DNA from 2 places in the Enterococcus sp. DIV0724b genome. Region 2 is predicted to be linked to the other one. Evidence: a T-box and tRNA genes for the amino acid it is inferred to sense, from the RefSeq annotation. Region 2 holds a T-box; the other holds one or more tRNA genes.

Region 1 (7,525 bases), 1.6 Mb from region 2:
AAAATCTGCAACTGTCACTTTTTCACCTTTTATGACTTGGTATATCGTTATCTTCTAATCTGTTTAATTGATATTTATTGTGCTTCAACTTTACTCACTACTTTAGTAAATGTGATATTAAAGACTAGAGCAATTGCAGCAAAAGCGAATAGATAAATCAGCATCTGCTGAGCTGTTAGAATTGTTTCTGTATTAAAAGATAAGTCGATACCATAGTTTTGTTTATACGCATTCACAACTGTGTCTGGTGCATCTGAAAAAACATTATTGAGGGAGTCCTTCATTAAAACTTTTTTCAAAAAAGCATTCATTTGAGTCAATGGAAAATAGGACATCACTGTTCTCATAAATGGTGTGACACTACCGATAGAGATATAAATCCCTGATACAAAACCAATTATAGTCCCCACGATCGTACTCAAAGTAGCAAAAGCAGATCTTGCTTTGATTAATTTACAAATTGGATAGATCATTAAAATTGATAGTAGAGCTGCTGCAAAAATATTACCTAATACTAGAGCTAACGTGTTGATTCCTGAAGAAAGCAATGCACCACCACCTACAAATAGAATAATTCCTAATAGATAGGCAAAAAATGAAGTAACTGTCCCAATCAAAACGGCTGCAATTATATACGTAAGTTGTAATTTCGCATTAGAAATAGCAGTCAAATGAAAATCAAGAACTTTTCCTTTTTCTTTATCAGAGATCATAACGCCGTATGCTCCTAAAGTTGATGTCATCGAAGTAATCGTTACTAAACCTGCAATCAACCAGTAATTGACCATATCAACAACGTCTTGATTTGCTGTCGTAGTTCCCATTGCTTCATTAATATCCCCAAAATAACTAACTCGACCATTCGTTAAAACATTTAACAAGTCACAAGACTCCATCTCATCTAAATAATGAGTAATCAAGATAATCGTCATACCTTTTGTTTTGTTCAAAAACTTGATTGCTTCCCATAAATCTGTTCTCGTTTTAGGATCCAAAGCTGTTGTAGGCTCATCCAATAGTAAAATCGATGGATTATGTACTAACGCACGAGCAATGTCACATTTCCTTTTTTGACCGCCAGACAACTGGCCGTATCTTTTATTTAATATTGGTTCTATACCTAAAAAGCAGTCGATTTCTTTTAAACTTTCTAAGACTTCATTTTTATTCAGGCCATATAGCTTCCCTCTAACCATTAAGTTTTCTTTAACTGTTAAAAATTCATCTAAATTATTTTGTTGAAACACTACACCTAGATGCTGATATACTTCACTGGACTCAATCACTTCATCACCAATCTGCCAACGAACTTCACCGTCTGTTTTTTTGATAGCATTGATCAAAATATTAAACAGTGTAGTTTTTCCTGCACCATTTGGGCCAAGTAAACCGTAGAATTTTCCTTCTTCAAAATTCATATCAATTCCTTTTAAAACAGTTATATCACCATAACTTTTCTTTAAATCTTTAATTTCAACTTTCATTTTTACTCACCGTTATCTTTCCTTATAAAATATTTCCTGTAAATTAATTATACCAAATGATATATTATAAAAGTCAATATATGTGTAAATCTATTTCTTATGTATAAAATCATTTAAAAGACACCAGCCGTAACAAGCCAATTCTTTAAATTATCGTAAAGTAAAAAAACACCACTCAAAAAATGAGTGATGTTTATACAAAATTAAATAAATCGGGAAGACAGGATTCGAACCTGCGACCCCTTGGTCCCAAACCAAGTGCTCTACCAAGCTGAGCTACTTCCCGTAGCTATAATAATAAAAAAAGACTAATCACTTAAAAGGAACTAAGACCCATTACCTTCTAAATCGTAGTCAAAAATTTCAACTATGCACCCAAAGGGAGTCGAACCCCTAACCTCTTGATTCGTAGTCAAGCACTCTATCCAGTTGAGCTATGGGTGCTACATTTTTATGCCGAGGACCGGAATCGAACCGGTACGGTGATCACTCACCGCAGGATTTTAAGTCCTGTGCGTCTGCCAGTTCCGCCACCCCGGCGAAAGAACAAGCTAAGCGGAAAACGGGGTTCGAACCCGCGACCCCCACCTTGGCAAGGTGGTGCTCTACCACTGAGCTATTTCCGCAGTCTGGATGCCGGCTAAAGGATTTGAACCCTCGACCCTCTGATTACAAATCAGATGCTCTACCAACTGAGCTAAGCCGGCGTTATAATCGCCTAGTAATAAAACGAGACTAAAAATGCGGGTGAAGGGACTTGAACCCCCACGCCGTAAGGCGCTAGATCCTAAATCTAGTGCGTCTGCCAATTCCGCCACACCCGCAAAATATTCCTATGAGCCGTGCAGGGCTCGAACCTGCGACCCTCTGATTAAAAGTCAGATGCTCTACCAACTGAGCTAACGGCTCAAAAAATGGAGGTTGACGGGATCGAACCGCCGACCCCCTGCTTGTAAGGCAGGTGCTCTCCCAGCTGAGCTAAACCTCCAAGACAACACTTTAGCGTGGCGACGTCCTACTCTCACAAAGGGAAACCCTTCACTACAATCGGCGCTAAGAAGCTTAACTTCTGTGTTCGGCATGGGAACAGGTGTATCCTTCTCGCTATCGCCACCACACTGGGTGTTGTTGCTATTCAATTGAGTGATTATTCACTCAAAACTGGATTGAAGTAATGTAATCAAACAGTCCGAAAAACTTTTTTATTTCGTTTCTTTGGTTAAGTCCTCGACCGATTAGTATTGGTCCGCTCCGTACATCACTGCACTTCCACTTCCAACCTATCTACCTGATCATCTCTCAGGGGTCTTACTTTCTTAAAGAAATGGGAAATCTCATCTTGAGGTGGGCTTCACACTTAGATGCTTTCAGCGTTTATCCCTTCCCTACATAGCTACCCAGCAATGCCCTTGGCAGAACAACTGGTACACCAGCGGTAAGTCCATCCCGGTCCTCTCGTACTAAGGACAGCTCCTCTCAAATTTCCAACGCCCGCGACGGATAGGGACCGAACTGTCTCACGACGTTCTGAACCCAGCTCGCGTGCCGCTTTAATGGGCGAACAGCCCAACCCTTGGGACCGACTACAGCCCCAGGATGCGACGAGCCGACATCGAGGTGCCAAACCTCCCCGTCGATGTGGACTCTTGGGGGAGATAAGCCTGTTATCCCCAGGGTAGCTTTTATCCGTTGAGCGATGGCCCTTCCATGCGGAACCACCGGATCACTAAGCCCGACTTTCGTCCCTGCTCGACTTGTAAGTCTCGCAGTCAAGCTCCCTTCTGCCTTTACACTCTGCGAATGATTTCCAACCATTCTGAGGGAACCTTTGGGCGCCTCCGTTACTCTTTAGGAGGCGACCGCCCCAGTCAAACTGCCCACCTGACACTGTCTCCCACCACGATAAGTGGTGCGGGTTAGAGGGTTCATAACACAAGGGTAGTATCCCACCAGCGCCTCCACCGAAACTAGCGTTCCGGGTTCATCGGCTCCTACCTATCCTGTACATGTGGTACAAACACTCAATATCAAGCTACAGTAAAGCTCCATGGGGTCTTTCCGTCCTGTCGCGGGTAACCTGCATCTTCACAGGTACTAAAATTTCACCGAGTCTCTCGTTGAGACAGTGCCCAAATCGTTACGCCTTTCGTGCGGGTCGGAACTTACCCGACAAGGAATTTCGCTACCTTAGGACCGTTATAGTTACGGCCGCCGTTTACTGGGGCTTCAATTCTGAGCTTCGCCGAAGCTAACCCATCCTCTTAACCTTCCAGCACCGGGCAGGCGTCAGCCCCTATACTTCATCTTTCGATTTTGCAGAGACCTGTGTTTTTGATAAACAGTCGCTTGGGCCTATTCACTGCGGCTGACCGAAGTCAGCACCCCTTCTCCCGAAGTTACGGGGTCATTTTGCCGAGTTCCTTAACGAGAGTTCGCTCGCTCACCTTAGGATACTCTCCTCGACTACCTGTGTCGGTTTACGGTACGGGCAGTTGTTTTCTCACTAGAAGCTTTTCTTGACAGTGTGACATCAGGAACTTCGGTACTATTATTTCCCTCCCCATCACAGCTTGTCCGTATAGAGTAAAGCATTTGACTCTACTCAAGACTTACTGCTTGGACATGCACTTCCAGTCGCATGCATTCCTTAGCCTCCTGCGTCCCTCCATTGCTCAAACAAAAACAACTGGTACAGGAATATCAACCTGTTGTCCATCGCCTACGCCTATCGGCCTCGGCTTAGGTCCCGACTAACCCTGGGCGGACGAGCCTTCCCCAGGAAACCTTAGTCATACGGTGGACGGGATTCTCACCCGTCTTTCGCTACTCATACCGGCATTCTCACTTCTAAGCGCTCCAGCCGTCCTCACGATCGACCTTCAACGCCCTTAGAACGCTCTCCTACCATTACACCAGAGGTGTAATCCACAGCTTCGGTAATATGTTTAGCCCCGGTACATTTTCGGCGCAGGGTCACTCGACTAGTGAGCTATTACGCACTCTTTAAATGGTGGCTGCTTCTGAGCCAACATCCTAGTTGTCTGTGCAACCCCACATCCTTTTCCACTTAACATATATTTTGGGACCTTAGCTGGTGGTCTGGGCTGTTTCCCTTTCGACTACGGATCTTATCACTCGCAGTCTGACTCCCGGATATAAATGAATGGCATTCGGAGTTTATCTGAATTCGGTAACCCGAGATGGGCCCCTAGTCCAAACAGTGCTCTACCTCCATCATTCTTAATTCCGAGGCTAGCCCTAAAGCTATTTCGGAGAGAACCAGCTATCTCCAAGTTCGTTTGGAATTTCTCCGCTACCCACAGCTCATCCCCGCACTTTTCAACGTACGTGGGTTCGGTCCTCCAGTGCGTTTTACCACACCTTCAACCTGGCCATGGGTAGATCACATGGTTTCGGGTCTACGACTACATACTCATTCGCCCTATTCAGACTCGCTTTCGCTGCGGCTCCGGCTCTTCACCTTAACCTCGCATGCAATCGTAACTCGCCGGTTCATTCTACAAAAGGCACGCCATTACCCATTAACGGGCTTTGACTTGTTGTAGGCACACGGTTTCAGGATCTATTTCACTCCCCTTCCGGGGTGCTTTTCACCTTTCCCTCACGGTACTGGTTCACTATCGGTCATTAGGGAGTATTTAGCCTTGCGGGATGGTCCCCGCGGATTCCGACGGAATTTCTCGTGTTCCGCCGTACTCAGGATCCTCCTAGGTGTTGCCAACATTTCGTCTACGGGGCTATTACCCACTTTGGCGAACCTTTCCAGGTTCTTCGACTATCTTGACAGACTACCACAACGGAGTCCTACAACCCCAACAAGCAAGCTTGTTGGTTTGGGCTCTTCCCGTTTCGCTCGCCGCTACTCAGGGAATCGAATTTTCTTTCTCTTCCTGCAGGTACTTAGATGTTTCAGTTCTCTGCGTCTACCTCTAACCAGCTATGTATTCACTGGAAAGTAACATCCTATAAAAGATGCTGGGTTTCCCCATTCGGAAATCTCTGGATCATAGCTCACTTACAGCTCCCCAAAGCATATCGGTGTTAGTCCCGTCCTTCATCGGCTCCTAATGCCAAGGCATCCACCGTGCGCCCTTATTCACTTAACCTTACGATCTTACGATCGGTTTTGTTTGGTTCGTTTCTCTAGCGATAGAGGCGTGACCAATAAAATAAGCTTCGAACTATTTTAATTAAAAAACTCATTCAACGCGGTGTTCTCGGTTTGTTTTGATTACTTTTTTACTTCAATATCCAGTTTTCAATGAACAATTCGTTTGAGAGAATCATATAAATAAGAAAGAGAATCAGATGATTCCTTTCACTTATAAGAGTAAACCTCTCAAAACTGAACAAAGTGTCGACGAATGTGTAAGTTTCCGTAATATCCCTTAGAAAGGAGGTGATCCAGCCGCACCTTCCGATACGGCTACCTTGTTACGACTTCACCCCAATCATCTATCCCACCTTAGGCGGCTGGCTCCACAAGGGTTACCTCACCGACTTCGGGTGTTACAAACTTTCGTGGTGTGACGGGCGGTGTGTACAAGGCCCGGGAACGTATTCACCGCGGCGTGCTGATCCGCGATTACTAGCGATTCCGGCTTCATGTAGGCGAGTTGCAGCCTACAATCCGAACTGAGAGAAGCTTTAAGAGATTTGCATGACCTCGCGGCCTAGCGACTCGTTGTACTTCCCATTGTAGCACGTGTGTAGCCCAGGTCATAAGGGGCATGATGATTTGACGTCATCCCCACCTTCCTCCGGTTTGTCACCGGCAGTCTCGCTAGAGTGCCCAACTGAATGATGGCAACTAACAATAAGGGTTGCGCTCGTTGCGGGACTTAACCCAACATCTCACGACACGAGCTGACGACAACCATGCACCACCTGTCACTTCGTCCCCGAAGGGAAAGCTCTATCTCTAGAGTGGTCAAAGGATGTCAAGACCTGGTAAGGTTCTTCGCGTTGCTTCGAATTAAACCACATGCTCCACCGCTTGTGCGGGCCCCCGTCAATTCCTTTGAGTTTCAACCTTGCGGTCGTACTCCCCAGGCGGAGTGCTTAATGCGTTAGCTGCAGCACTGAAGGGCGGAAACCCTCCAACACTTAGCACTCATCGTTTACGGCGTGGACTACCAGGGTATCTAATCCTGTTTGCTCCCCACGCTTTCGAGCCTCAGCGTCAGTTACAGACCAGAGAGTCGCCTTCGCCACTGGTGTTCCTCCATATATCTACGCATTTCACCGCTACACATGGAATTCCACTCTCCTCTTCTGCACTCAAGTCTCCCAGTTTCCAATGACCCTCCCCGGTTGAGCCGGGGGCTTTCACATCAGACTTAAGAAACCGCCTGCGCTCGCTTTACGCCCAATAAATCCGGACAACGCTTGCCACCTACGTATTACCGCGGCTGCTGGCACGTAGTTAGCCGTGGCTTTCTGGTTAGATACCGTCAAGGTAAGAGCAGTTACTCTCCTACTTGTTCTTCTCTAACAACAGAGTTTTACGATCCGAAAACCTTCTTCACTCACGCGGCGTTGCTCGGTCAGACTTTCGTCCATTGCCGAAGATTCCCTACTGCTGCCTCCCGTAGGAGTCTGGGCCGTGTCTCAGTCCCAGTGTGGCCGATCACCCTCTCAGGTCGGCTATGCATCATGGCCTTGGTGAGCCGTTACCTCACCAACTAGCTAATGCACCGCGGGTCCATCCATCAGTGACACCCGAAAGCGTCTTTCAAATCAACACCATGCGGTGTCGACTATTATGCGGTATTAGCACCTGTTTCCAAGTGTTATCCCCCTCTGATGGGTAGGTTACCCACGTGTTACTCACCCGTCCGCCACTCCTCTTTTCAAATGAGTGCAAGCACTCGGTAGAAAAGAAGCGTTCGACTTGCATGTATTAGGCACGCCGCCAGCGTTCGTCCTGAGCCAGGATCAAACTCTCATAATAAAAGTTGAACACAATCCGAAGATTGTTAAGCTCATTTGTTTGCTAGCATATTGCTTCGCTTTGTTAA
Region 2 (7,525 bases):
TGTCCAAAATAATCCATCATTTTGGACTTCTCATGTATAATAAGATTGTTATCTATATACTATTAAGGAGGATTTTTTTATGAAACAGTACAACTGGGGTATTATTGGCCTTGGAGATATTGCAACTAGTTTTGCCGAGAGTTTTCAACAAGAAAATAGTAGGATAACGGCAGTTGCCTCTAGAACGTTAGCGAAAGCAAAAACTTTTGCTGAAGAACACGGTATTCCCGAAGCTTATGGGTCATTTGAAGAACTTTTAGCCAATGAAACAATCGATATCATCTACATCGCTGTTCCGAATCGCCAACATCTCGAACATATTTTAAAAGCTTTAAAAGCAGGGAAACATGTTCTTTGTGAAAAAGCGATTACCATGAATAGCGAAGAACTAGGTGAAGCAATGAAAGTAGCCGAGGAAAAGGGCTTGATTTTAGCTGAAGCGATGACTATATTTAACATGCCATTATATCACGAATTACGAAGTCAAATTGATTCTAACCGTTTCGGTAAATTAAAAATGATTCAAGCACCTTTTGGTAGCTATAAGGATCCAGATCCAACAAATCGTTTCTTTAATCCAGACTTAGCTGGCGGTGCCCTTTTAGATATTGGGACGTATGCAGTTTCCTTTGCCCGCTGGTTCTTTACTGCTCAACCTAAAGTCATTGCGTCTGTCATGCAGCCATTCTCAACTGGAGTAGACGAACAATCGGCGACTATTCTACAAAATGATGCACAAGAAATGGCAACAGTCTCCTTAAGTTTCCAAGCAAAAATGCCTAAGCAAGGTGTTGTTGCTTTCGAAAATGCTTACATTGTGATCAATGAATACCCCAGAGCTGATGAAGCAAAAATATTTTTTAATGATGGTACCATTGAAACAGTTGTATCTGGAAACACTAGTCAAGCGTTAAATTACGAAATCACTAATATGGTTAAAATGATCGAAGGAAACTTACCAAACCGTTCACTTTTTTTAACAAAAGATGTAATTGACCTTCTAGATCAAATGCAGCAACAATGGAATAAATAAAAAATGCCCGTGAAAGCGGGTGTTTTTTATATAAAAATACTGAGACAAAACTTAATAAGCACAGCTTTGTCTCAGTTCATTTACTTGTTACATTTCATTTGGTGCGTGCAAACCAAGTAAACGTAAATCTTCTTTAATAATTGTTGCCATCGCATAAACTAATGCCAAACGTGATTCTTTTTGCTCATCTTCAGCCAAAATTTTGACATGCGCATAGTATTTATTAAATGCTTGGGCAACCTGAATCGCATGTTTTGCAATAACAGAAGGTTCATATTTTTCGGCAGCTTGCATCACAATCTCTGGGAATTTTTGTAATAACTTAACCACTTCCCAGCTTTCTTTATCATCTAATGCATACTCTTTTGTCTCATCGATAGTGAAGTCAGCTTTTCTTAAAATACTCATTGCACGAGCATGAGTGTATTGTACATATGGACCTGTTTCGCCTTCAAAACGCACAACTTCTTCTAAAACAAAGTCAAAGTTATTTAAACGATCATTTTTTAGATCGTGGAAAATAACAGAGCCGATCCCTACTTGTCTAGCAACTTCTTCACGATCTGGTAAATCTGGATTTTTCTCCATGATTTGTTTGTTTGCTAACTCGACCGCTTCATTTAACACTTCTTCAAGTAAGACGATTTTTCCTTTACGTGTCGATAGTTTTTTACCACCTTGTGTGATCAAACCAAACGGTATGTGATGCATGTCTTTAGACCAGTCAAACCCCAGCTCATTTAAAACAGCTTTCAATTGTTTGAAGTGATTGCTTTGTTCATTTCCGACAACATAAACTGATTTCGCAAAATCATAGTTACGTTTACGGTAAACAGCAGCAGCCAGGTCACGCGTGATATAAAGAGTTGCACCATCTGATTTTTTGATTAATGCAGGATTTAAATCATACGCAGATAAATCAACGATTTCAGCCCCTTGATTTTCTTGCAATAGATGTTTTTCTTCCAGCATTGTTACGATTTCATCCATTTTATCGTTGTAGAAAGCTTCTCCATTGTATGAATCAAAAGAAACTTCCAACATAGAATAAATTTTATCGAATTCTTTTAATGATTCTGTACGGAACCATTGCCATAATTCAGTGGCTTCTTCATCGCCTTCTTCTAATTTTTTAAACCATGCACGAGCTTCTTCTTCTAATTCAGGTTGTGTTTCAGCCTCTTCGTGAAACTGTACATACAAGCGCAACAATTCGGTGATTGGTGCCGTTTTAACCGCTTCTTCTGAACCCCATTTTTTGTAACCTACGATCAATTTGCCAAACTGTGTGCCCCAATCACCCAAATGGTTGATGCGAATCGGCGTATAACCAATTTTTTCAAGAATAAAAGCTATAGAATTCCCAATTACCGTTGAACGTAAATGCCCCATTGAAATAGGTTTTGCAATATTTGGAGAAGACATATCGATTGGTACATTCCCTTTATTTCCGATCGAGCTATCTCCGTAGTGCCCTTTTTCTTTGGCGATTTGCCCGATCACTGCTTGACTGACCATTTTTTTATTCATAAAAAAGTTTAAGTAAGGTCCAACTACTTCGATTTTTTCAAAGTCTGTTCCAGTGATTTTTTCGGCCAAATCTGCGGCGATTTGTTGTGGTGCTTTGCGGTAAACTTTAGCTAATGAGAAAGCTGGAAAAGCTACATCACCGTGATCGACAGATTTTGGATTTTCCAATAATTGTGTAACGTTTTCTAAAGATAGGTCTTCTTTTACTACATCATAAATGGCTTTTGCTACGATTTCTTTGTTGTTCATAGATATCCTCCTAAGGGTTGATTTTATTGTTTAACAGAAACTTGCTAGTTGATGATTCTTCATCATTTTCTAGCTTAATTATTCTTAGTTTTAGGAAATGATACCATTTTTGCTAATGCGTTGTTTTATTATTCGGGAACATCGATGATGAACAACAAAACAAAAAGTCCCTAGTGTTAAAAAACACCAGAGACGAGATTTTCCCGCGGTACCACTCTAATTGTTCGTACTTTTATAAAGACGAACCCACTTAATCTATTAACGGTAGATAACCGTCTGCCTAAGCAGATTCTCCAAAGTGCGCTTCCTTCATTTGATCATTTTCGGCTTACACCTTCCCGAAATCGCTTGAATAATAGGAAATGAAGTACTCTCTTTATCAATGAATCATTATTAAACTGGGTTCATTATAGCAAATTTTTTTCTCTATGCCTAGTCTTGTCTGTTGATTTTTACGTTTAAATCGTCATAAAGGATAAACTAGGATCCGCATTTAAGCCATAATCAGCAAAATGACCTTTTTCAGCTTCGACAAATGCCGCTGCACCAATCATTGCTGCATTATCTCCACAGAGTTTAAGTGGTGGAACAATGAATGTTACTTCTGAAAGCTCTTTAGCCACTTCACTGCTCAAACGCTCACGCAAGCCTTTATTCGCTGCAACTCCACCCGCCATCACCAATTGTTTGATTGGGTATTCTTTACAGGCTCGAATCGTTTTATCCACTAGTACATCCATAACACTTGCTTGAAAACTTGCAGCCAAATCCTTCACTCTCAATTCTTCACCACGCTGTTCAGCATTATGGACGGTATTGATAAATGAGCTTTTCAACCCGCTAAAACTAAAATCGTAATTGTCCTCTTTGATCATAGCACGAGGAAAATGATACGTATCTTGTCCAAGGTGAGCTAGCTCGTCAATTTCTTTTCCGCTTGGATAGGTTAAACCAAGAACCCGGCCTACCTTATCATACGCTTCGCCGGCTGCATCATCTCTCGTTTCTCCAATAATTTCAAATGAACCTGTTTCTTTCATGTAAACTAATTCCGTATGACCTCCACTCACTAATAATGCCATCAGCGGAAACTGCAGTGGCTCCACAAAATGAGCAGCATAAATGTGCCCAGCCATATGATTGACTGGAATCAATGGCAAGTCATGTGCCCAAGCAAATGCCTTAGCAGCAGAGATGCCGATCAATAAAGCACCAACTAAACCAGGCCCATAAGTAACGCCAACACCACTTAAATCACTTGGTTTTACGTTTGCTTCATCTAATGCATCTCCAATACATAACGTGATTTCTTCTACATGGTGACGGCTGGCAACTTCTGGTACAACTCCGCCAAAACGTTGATGACTTTTCACTTGGGAAGCTACGATATTCGATAAAATTTTAGCACCATCTTCAATAACTGCAACACTTGTTTCGTCACAACTACTTTCGATAGCCAGTATTAATTTTCTTTCTTTATTAAAAAAAATCATTGTTTCACTTCCTTAACGTTCAAACACATAACGATCCCGTCCTCTTTAGGACGACTGTAGTATTTTTTTCGACGGTTGATTGTGTTGAATCCTTTTTTTTCATATAATCTTTGTGCCTTTACATTAGACTCACGAACTTCTAAAAAAGCCTGACAAACTCCTTGCTCAAAAAAACGCTGGATCAATCGATCGATCAATTGACTGCCATATCCTTTTTGCTGAAATTCTTTATGAATCACAACATGGGTAATTTCAGCTTCATCTAAAACTAAATGATAACTGACAAAACCAACCCAATCGCCTTTTTGGATCAAGACAAGATAGTCACTCGCTTTTTGCGCTAAATCATCCCTAAATTGTTTTTCAGACCAAGGCGATCCATGGTTATATGAATGTTCACTGATCAACCAAAGTTTTTCAGCAGATTGTTCAGTTGGTAAATTTTCTTTTGAATAATACATCGCTTCACTCTTCTTTTAAATATAAAATCATTTCTAGTGCATCTTCTTTATCTTCTGTATAATAATCAGGCTTGATGGTATTTGAGACAAATCCGAGTTGTCGATATACACGCTGGGCGTTTTTATTACTGATACGTACCTCTAAAGAAATCGTTTCACAATCGTTGTTTTTGGCAAACTGTCGAACTTCTCTAATCAAGAAACTGCCAATCCCTTTTCCTTGATTTTGCGATGAAACAGCAACATTTGTAATATGAGCATCTTTACCAAAAATACGGCAACCTATAAAACCAATTGTTTTTCCTTCTTTTTGGATAAGTAAGTATAGATGAGGTTCTGATGATTGAAGCTCAACTAAAAAAGCTGTCTTTGTCCAAGGCAATTCTCCAGCATACACTTCTCTTTCGATTGAAAGCAAATCTTTGATGTCATCCAGTGTAATCCCACGAACAAAATATTCCTGATCTGAAATTTCTACAGTCTTTTCATCATATGGACGATTCTTAAAAAAAATCCCCAGAATACTATGAAAAAGATTAAATTTTTTCAACATAATTTTCTACCTCAGATGTATGATCTTTTAACCAATTTTCTTCTGCTTCTACTCGTTTTAAATAGTTAGGTAAAAAGTGATGGATATCCACTTCTGGTTGAGCTAATCTGCCAAGTTCTGCTAAGGTTGCACCGTTTGGGATTTGCCATTGGGAAATGTCACAAATTTCAGCATTTGGTATAATTGATTCAATCTGTAAACGAAATTTTTCAACATCTTCTCCAACAAAGTATAAATGATCAAATTCTTTTAACTGCTCCAACCACTCTTCCATCGCAATATGTCGATCCGCAATCACCGCTGTTAAAACACCTTCGACATATTCATAAGCACCAGTATAAACATTATTTCTTCTCGCATCAAAAACTGGAATGATTAGCCCTTTTACCTCAACACAATTTGCGGCCAAGGCTTTTAAACTGGACACACCTACTAATTCTTTCTTTAATGTATAAGCAAGTGTTTTTGCTGTTGTTACACCTATTCTTAAACCTGTATATGAACCTGGACCTTGAGCCACTACAATGCGGTCAAAATCATTTGGGGTCAAGCCAACCCCTTTCACTAATTGTGTAATTGCCGGCATCAAGGTCAAGCTATGGTTTCTTTTTACAGTGATTGTATATTGTCCTATTATCTTCTTTTCTTCACAAACAGCAACTGTCAGTGTCTGATTTGAAGTATCGATTGCTAAAATGCGCACAAAAAATCCCTTTCTTTCATCATGTAGTTGGTTAATTGTAGCATATTTTTGTTCGTTCGTAAAAAAACGAGGCATCAAAATAAAAGGGGCAAAAACGCTTGTTGCGCTTGCCCCAACTTTGATCATTACTTGATATTCGCCTCTAAATAATCGATCAATGGTTTACTGATATTGGTCGCTGTATCATTTTTTCTAGAATCTTCCACCATAATCATCGCTTGGAATTTATTATTCGTCCGATCCATCGCTAAAAGGAAACTGTTCTCTTTTCCAACAGTATCTTGTTTATCCTTGATTTCAGCAGTACCAGTTTTTGCTGCTAACGAGAATTCTGGGTTATACATATTGTGAACATACCCAGTCTCATCTTCTACACTGCCAAGTAAATCAGTCACGATTGTGTTTGCGGCATTTGAACTAATAACATTTTCTTTAGTTTTTGTTTCTTTATTCAGTTCAATTTTTGGATAAACCAATTTCCCTTCATTTTGGAACACTGTGTACATTGTCGCTTGTTGGATAGGTGTCACCAGCAACTGTCCTTGCCCGTAACCTGTATCTGCTAGTAAAATTTCAGACTTGAATTTGTCTTCATTGGAAATTTGTGCTGGGTTCATCGGAATGGATAAATCTAATTTTTCACCAAAAATAAATTTGTCTAACCCTTTTCTAAACGTATCTTCTCCCATACGCAAGGTTTGCTCTGCAAAATAGATATTATCAGAATTGACTAAGGCCGTTCTTAAGTTTACTGGGCTTGCTTCTTTTACACGAGTGACAAAATAATCTCCCCATGAAGCATCCTTTTGCCATTTTAAACCGTTGATAGCAATTTCTTCATCTGGTTTTAAAGTGCCGGCATCTAAACCAATTCCACCAGTAATTGTTTTAAAGGTCGAACCTGGCGCATAGCCTGTTGCAAATCGTGCCGTAAATGGTAAATTCTCATTGTTCGCGTATCCGTCATAATCGGCTTGAGAAATTCCATTTGCCATCTTATTTGGATCAAATGATGGCGAACTAGCTGCTGCTAACAAATCTCCCTGTTGTGGATCCATAATGACTGCACTTCCTGGTCGGTTATTAAATATAGCATAGGATTGCGATTGTACATTATTATCAATCGTCAACTGAATTTTTTCGCCGTCTTTTTTATCTACTTTTTGCAAAACACTTTTGACAGCCCCGTTTTCATCAGTAATCGAGATATTCCCACCATCTTGACCTCGAAGTTCTTTATCGTATGCCTGCTCCAATCCAACTTTTCCAATCACACCGTTACTGCTTAGTGTAGGGTCTTTTTCGATATCTTCTGCTGTGATTGTTCCGACATAACCTACTAATTGAGCTGCCGCTTCCTTCAAAGGATAGTAGCGAACAATCGTATCTTGTGAGGCAGCACCTTTCGGCAACGTTGTCACTGGTTCAAAAGAAATCGTCATCGGAACAAACGCATCCGGCTTGACCCAATCTTGTTTAAGTTTTTGTTCAACTTCGTCAACA

Evidence for each region. A T-box is a leader RNA that pairs with one kind of tRNA and senses whether it is charged. The one in region 2 lies ahead of argS (arginine--tRNA ligase), so its partner is inferred to be a tRNA-Arg.
Region 1: it has a tRNA-Arg gene. The T-box ahead of argS (arginine--tRNA ligase) is inferred to sense a tRNA for this amino acid. The anticodon was not compared.

What each region holds. Positions count from the first base shown of each region.
Region 1 is NZ_CP172890.1:3,463,968-3,471,492, forward strand. It holds gene IGJ02_RS16010 (ABC transporter ATP-binding protein/permease) at 75-1,484, opposite strand; tRNA gene IGJ02_RS16015 (tRNA-Pro) at 1,697-1,770, opposite strand; tRNA gene IGJ02_RS16020 (tRNA-Arg) at 1,855-1,928, opposite strand; tRNA gene IGJ02_RS16025 (tRNA-Leu) at 1,939-2,024, opposite strand; tRNA gene IGJ02_RS16030 (tRNA-Gly) at 2,039-2,110, opposite strand; tRNA gene IGJ02_RS16035 (tRNA-Thr) at 2,119-2,191, opposite strand; tRNA gene IGJ02_RS16040 (tRNA-Leu) at 2,227-2,308, opposite strand; tRNA gene IGJ02_RS16045 (tRNA-Lys) at 2,321-2,393, opposite strand; tRNA gene IGJ02_RS16050 (tRNA-Val) at 2,400-2,472, opposite strand; rRNA gene rrf (5S ribosomal RNA) at 2,487-2,602, opposite strand; rRNA gene IGJ02_RS16060 (23S ribosomal RNA) at 2,700-5,611, opposite strand; rRNA gene IGJ02_RS16065 (16S ribosomal RNA) at 5,898-7,458, opposite strand.
Region 2 is NZ_CP172890.1:1,505,978-1,513,502, reverse strand. It holds gene IGJ02_RS06990 (Gfo/Idh/MocA family protein) at 80-1,033, shown strand; gene argS (arginine--tRNA ligase) at 1,121-2,812, opposite strand; T-box leader at 2,998-3,204, opposite strand; gene tsaD (tRNA (adenosine(37)-N6)-threonylcarbamoyltransferase complex transferase subunit TsaD) at 3,271-4,305, opposite strand; gene rimI (ribosomal protein S18-alanine N-acetyltransferase) at 4,302-4,766, opposite strand; gene rimI (ribosomal protein S18-alanine N-acetyltransferase) at 4,771-5,319, opposite strand; gene tsaB (tRNA (adenosine(37)-N6)-threonylcarbamoyltransferase complex dimerization subunit type 1 TsaB) at 5,303-6,022, opposite strand; gene IGJ02_RS06960 (penicillin-binding transpeptidase domain-containing protein) at 6,148-7,525, opposite strand, start outside.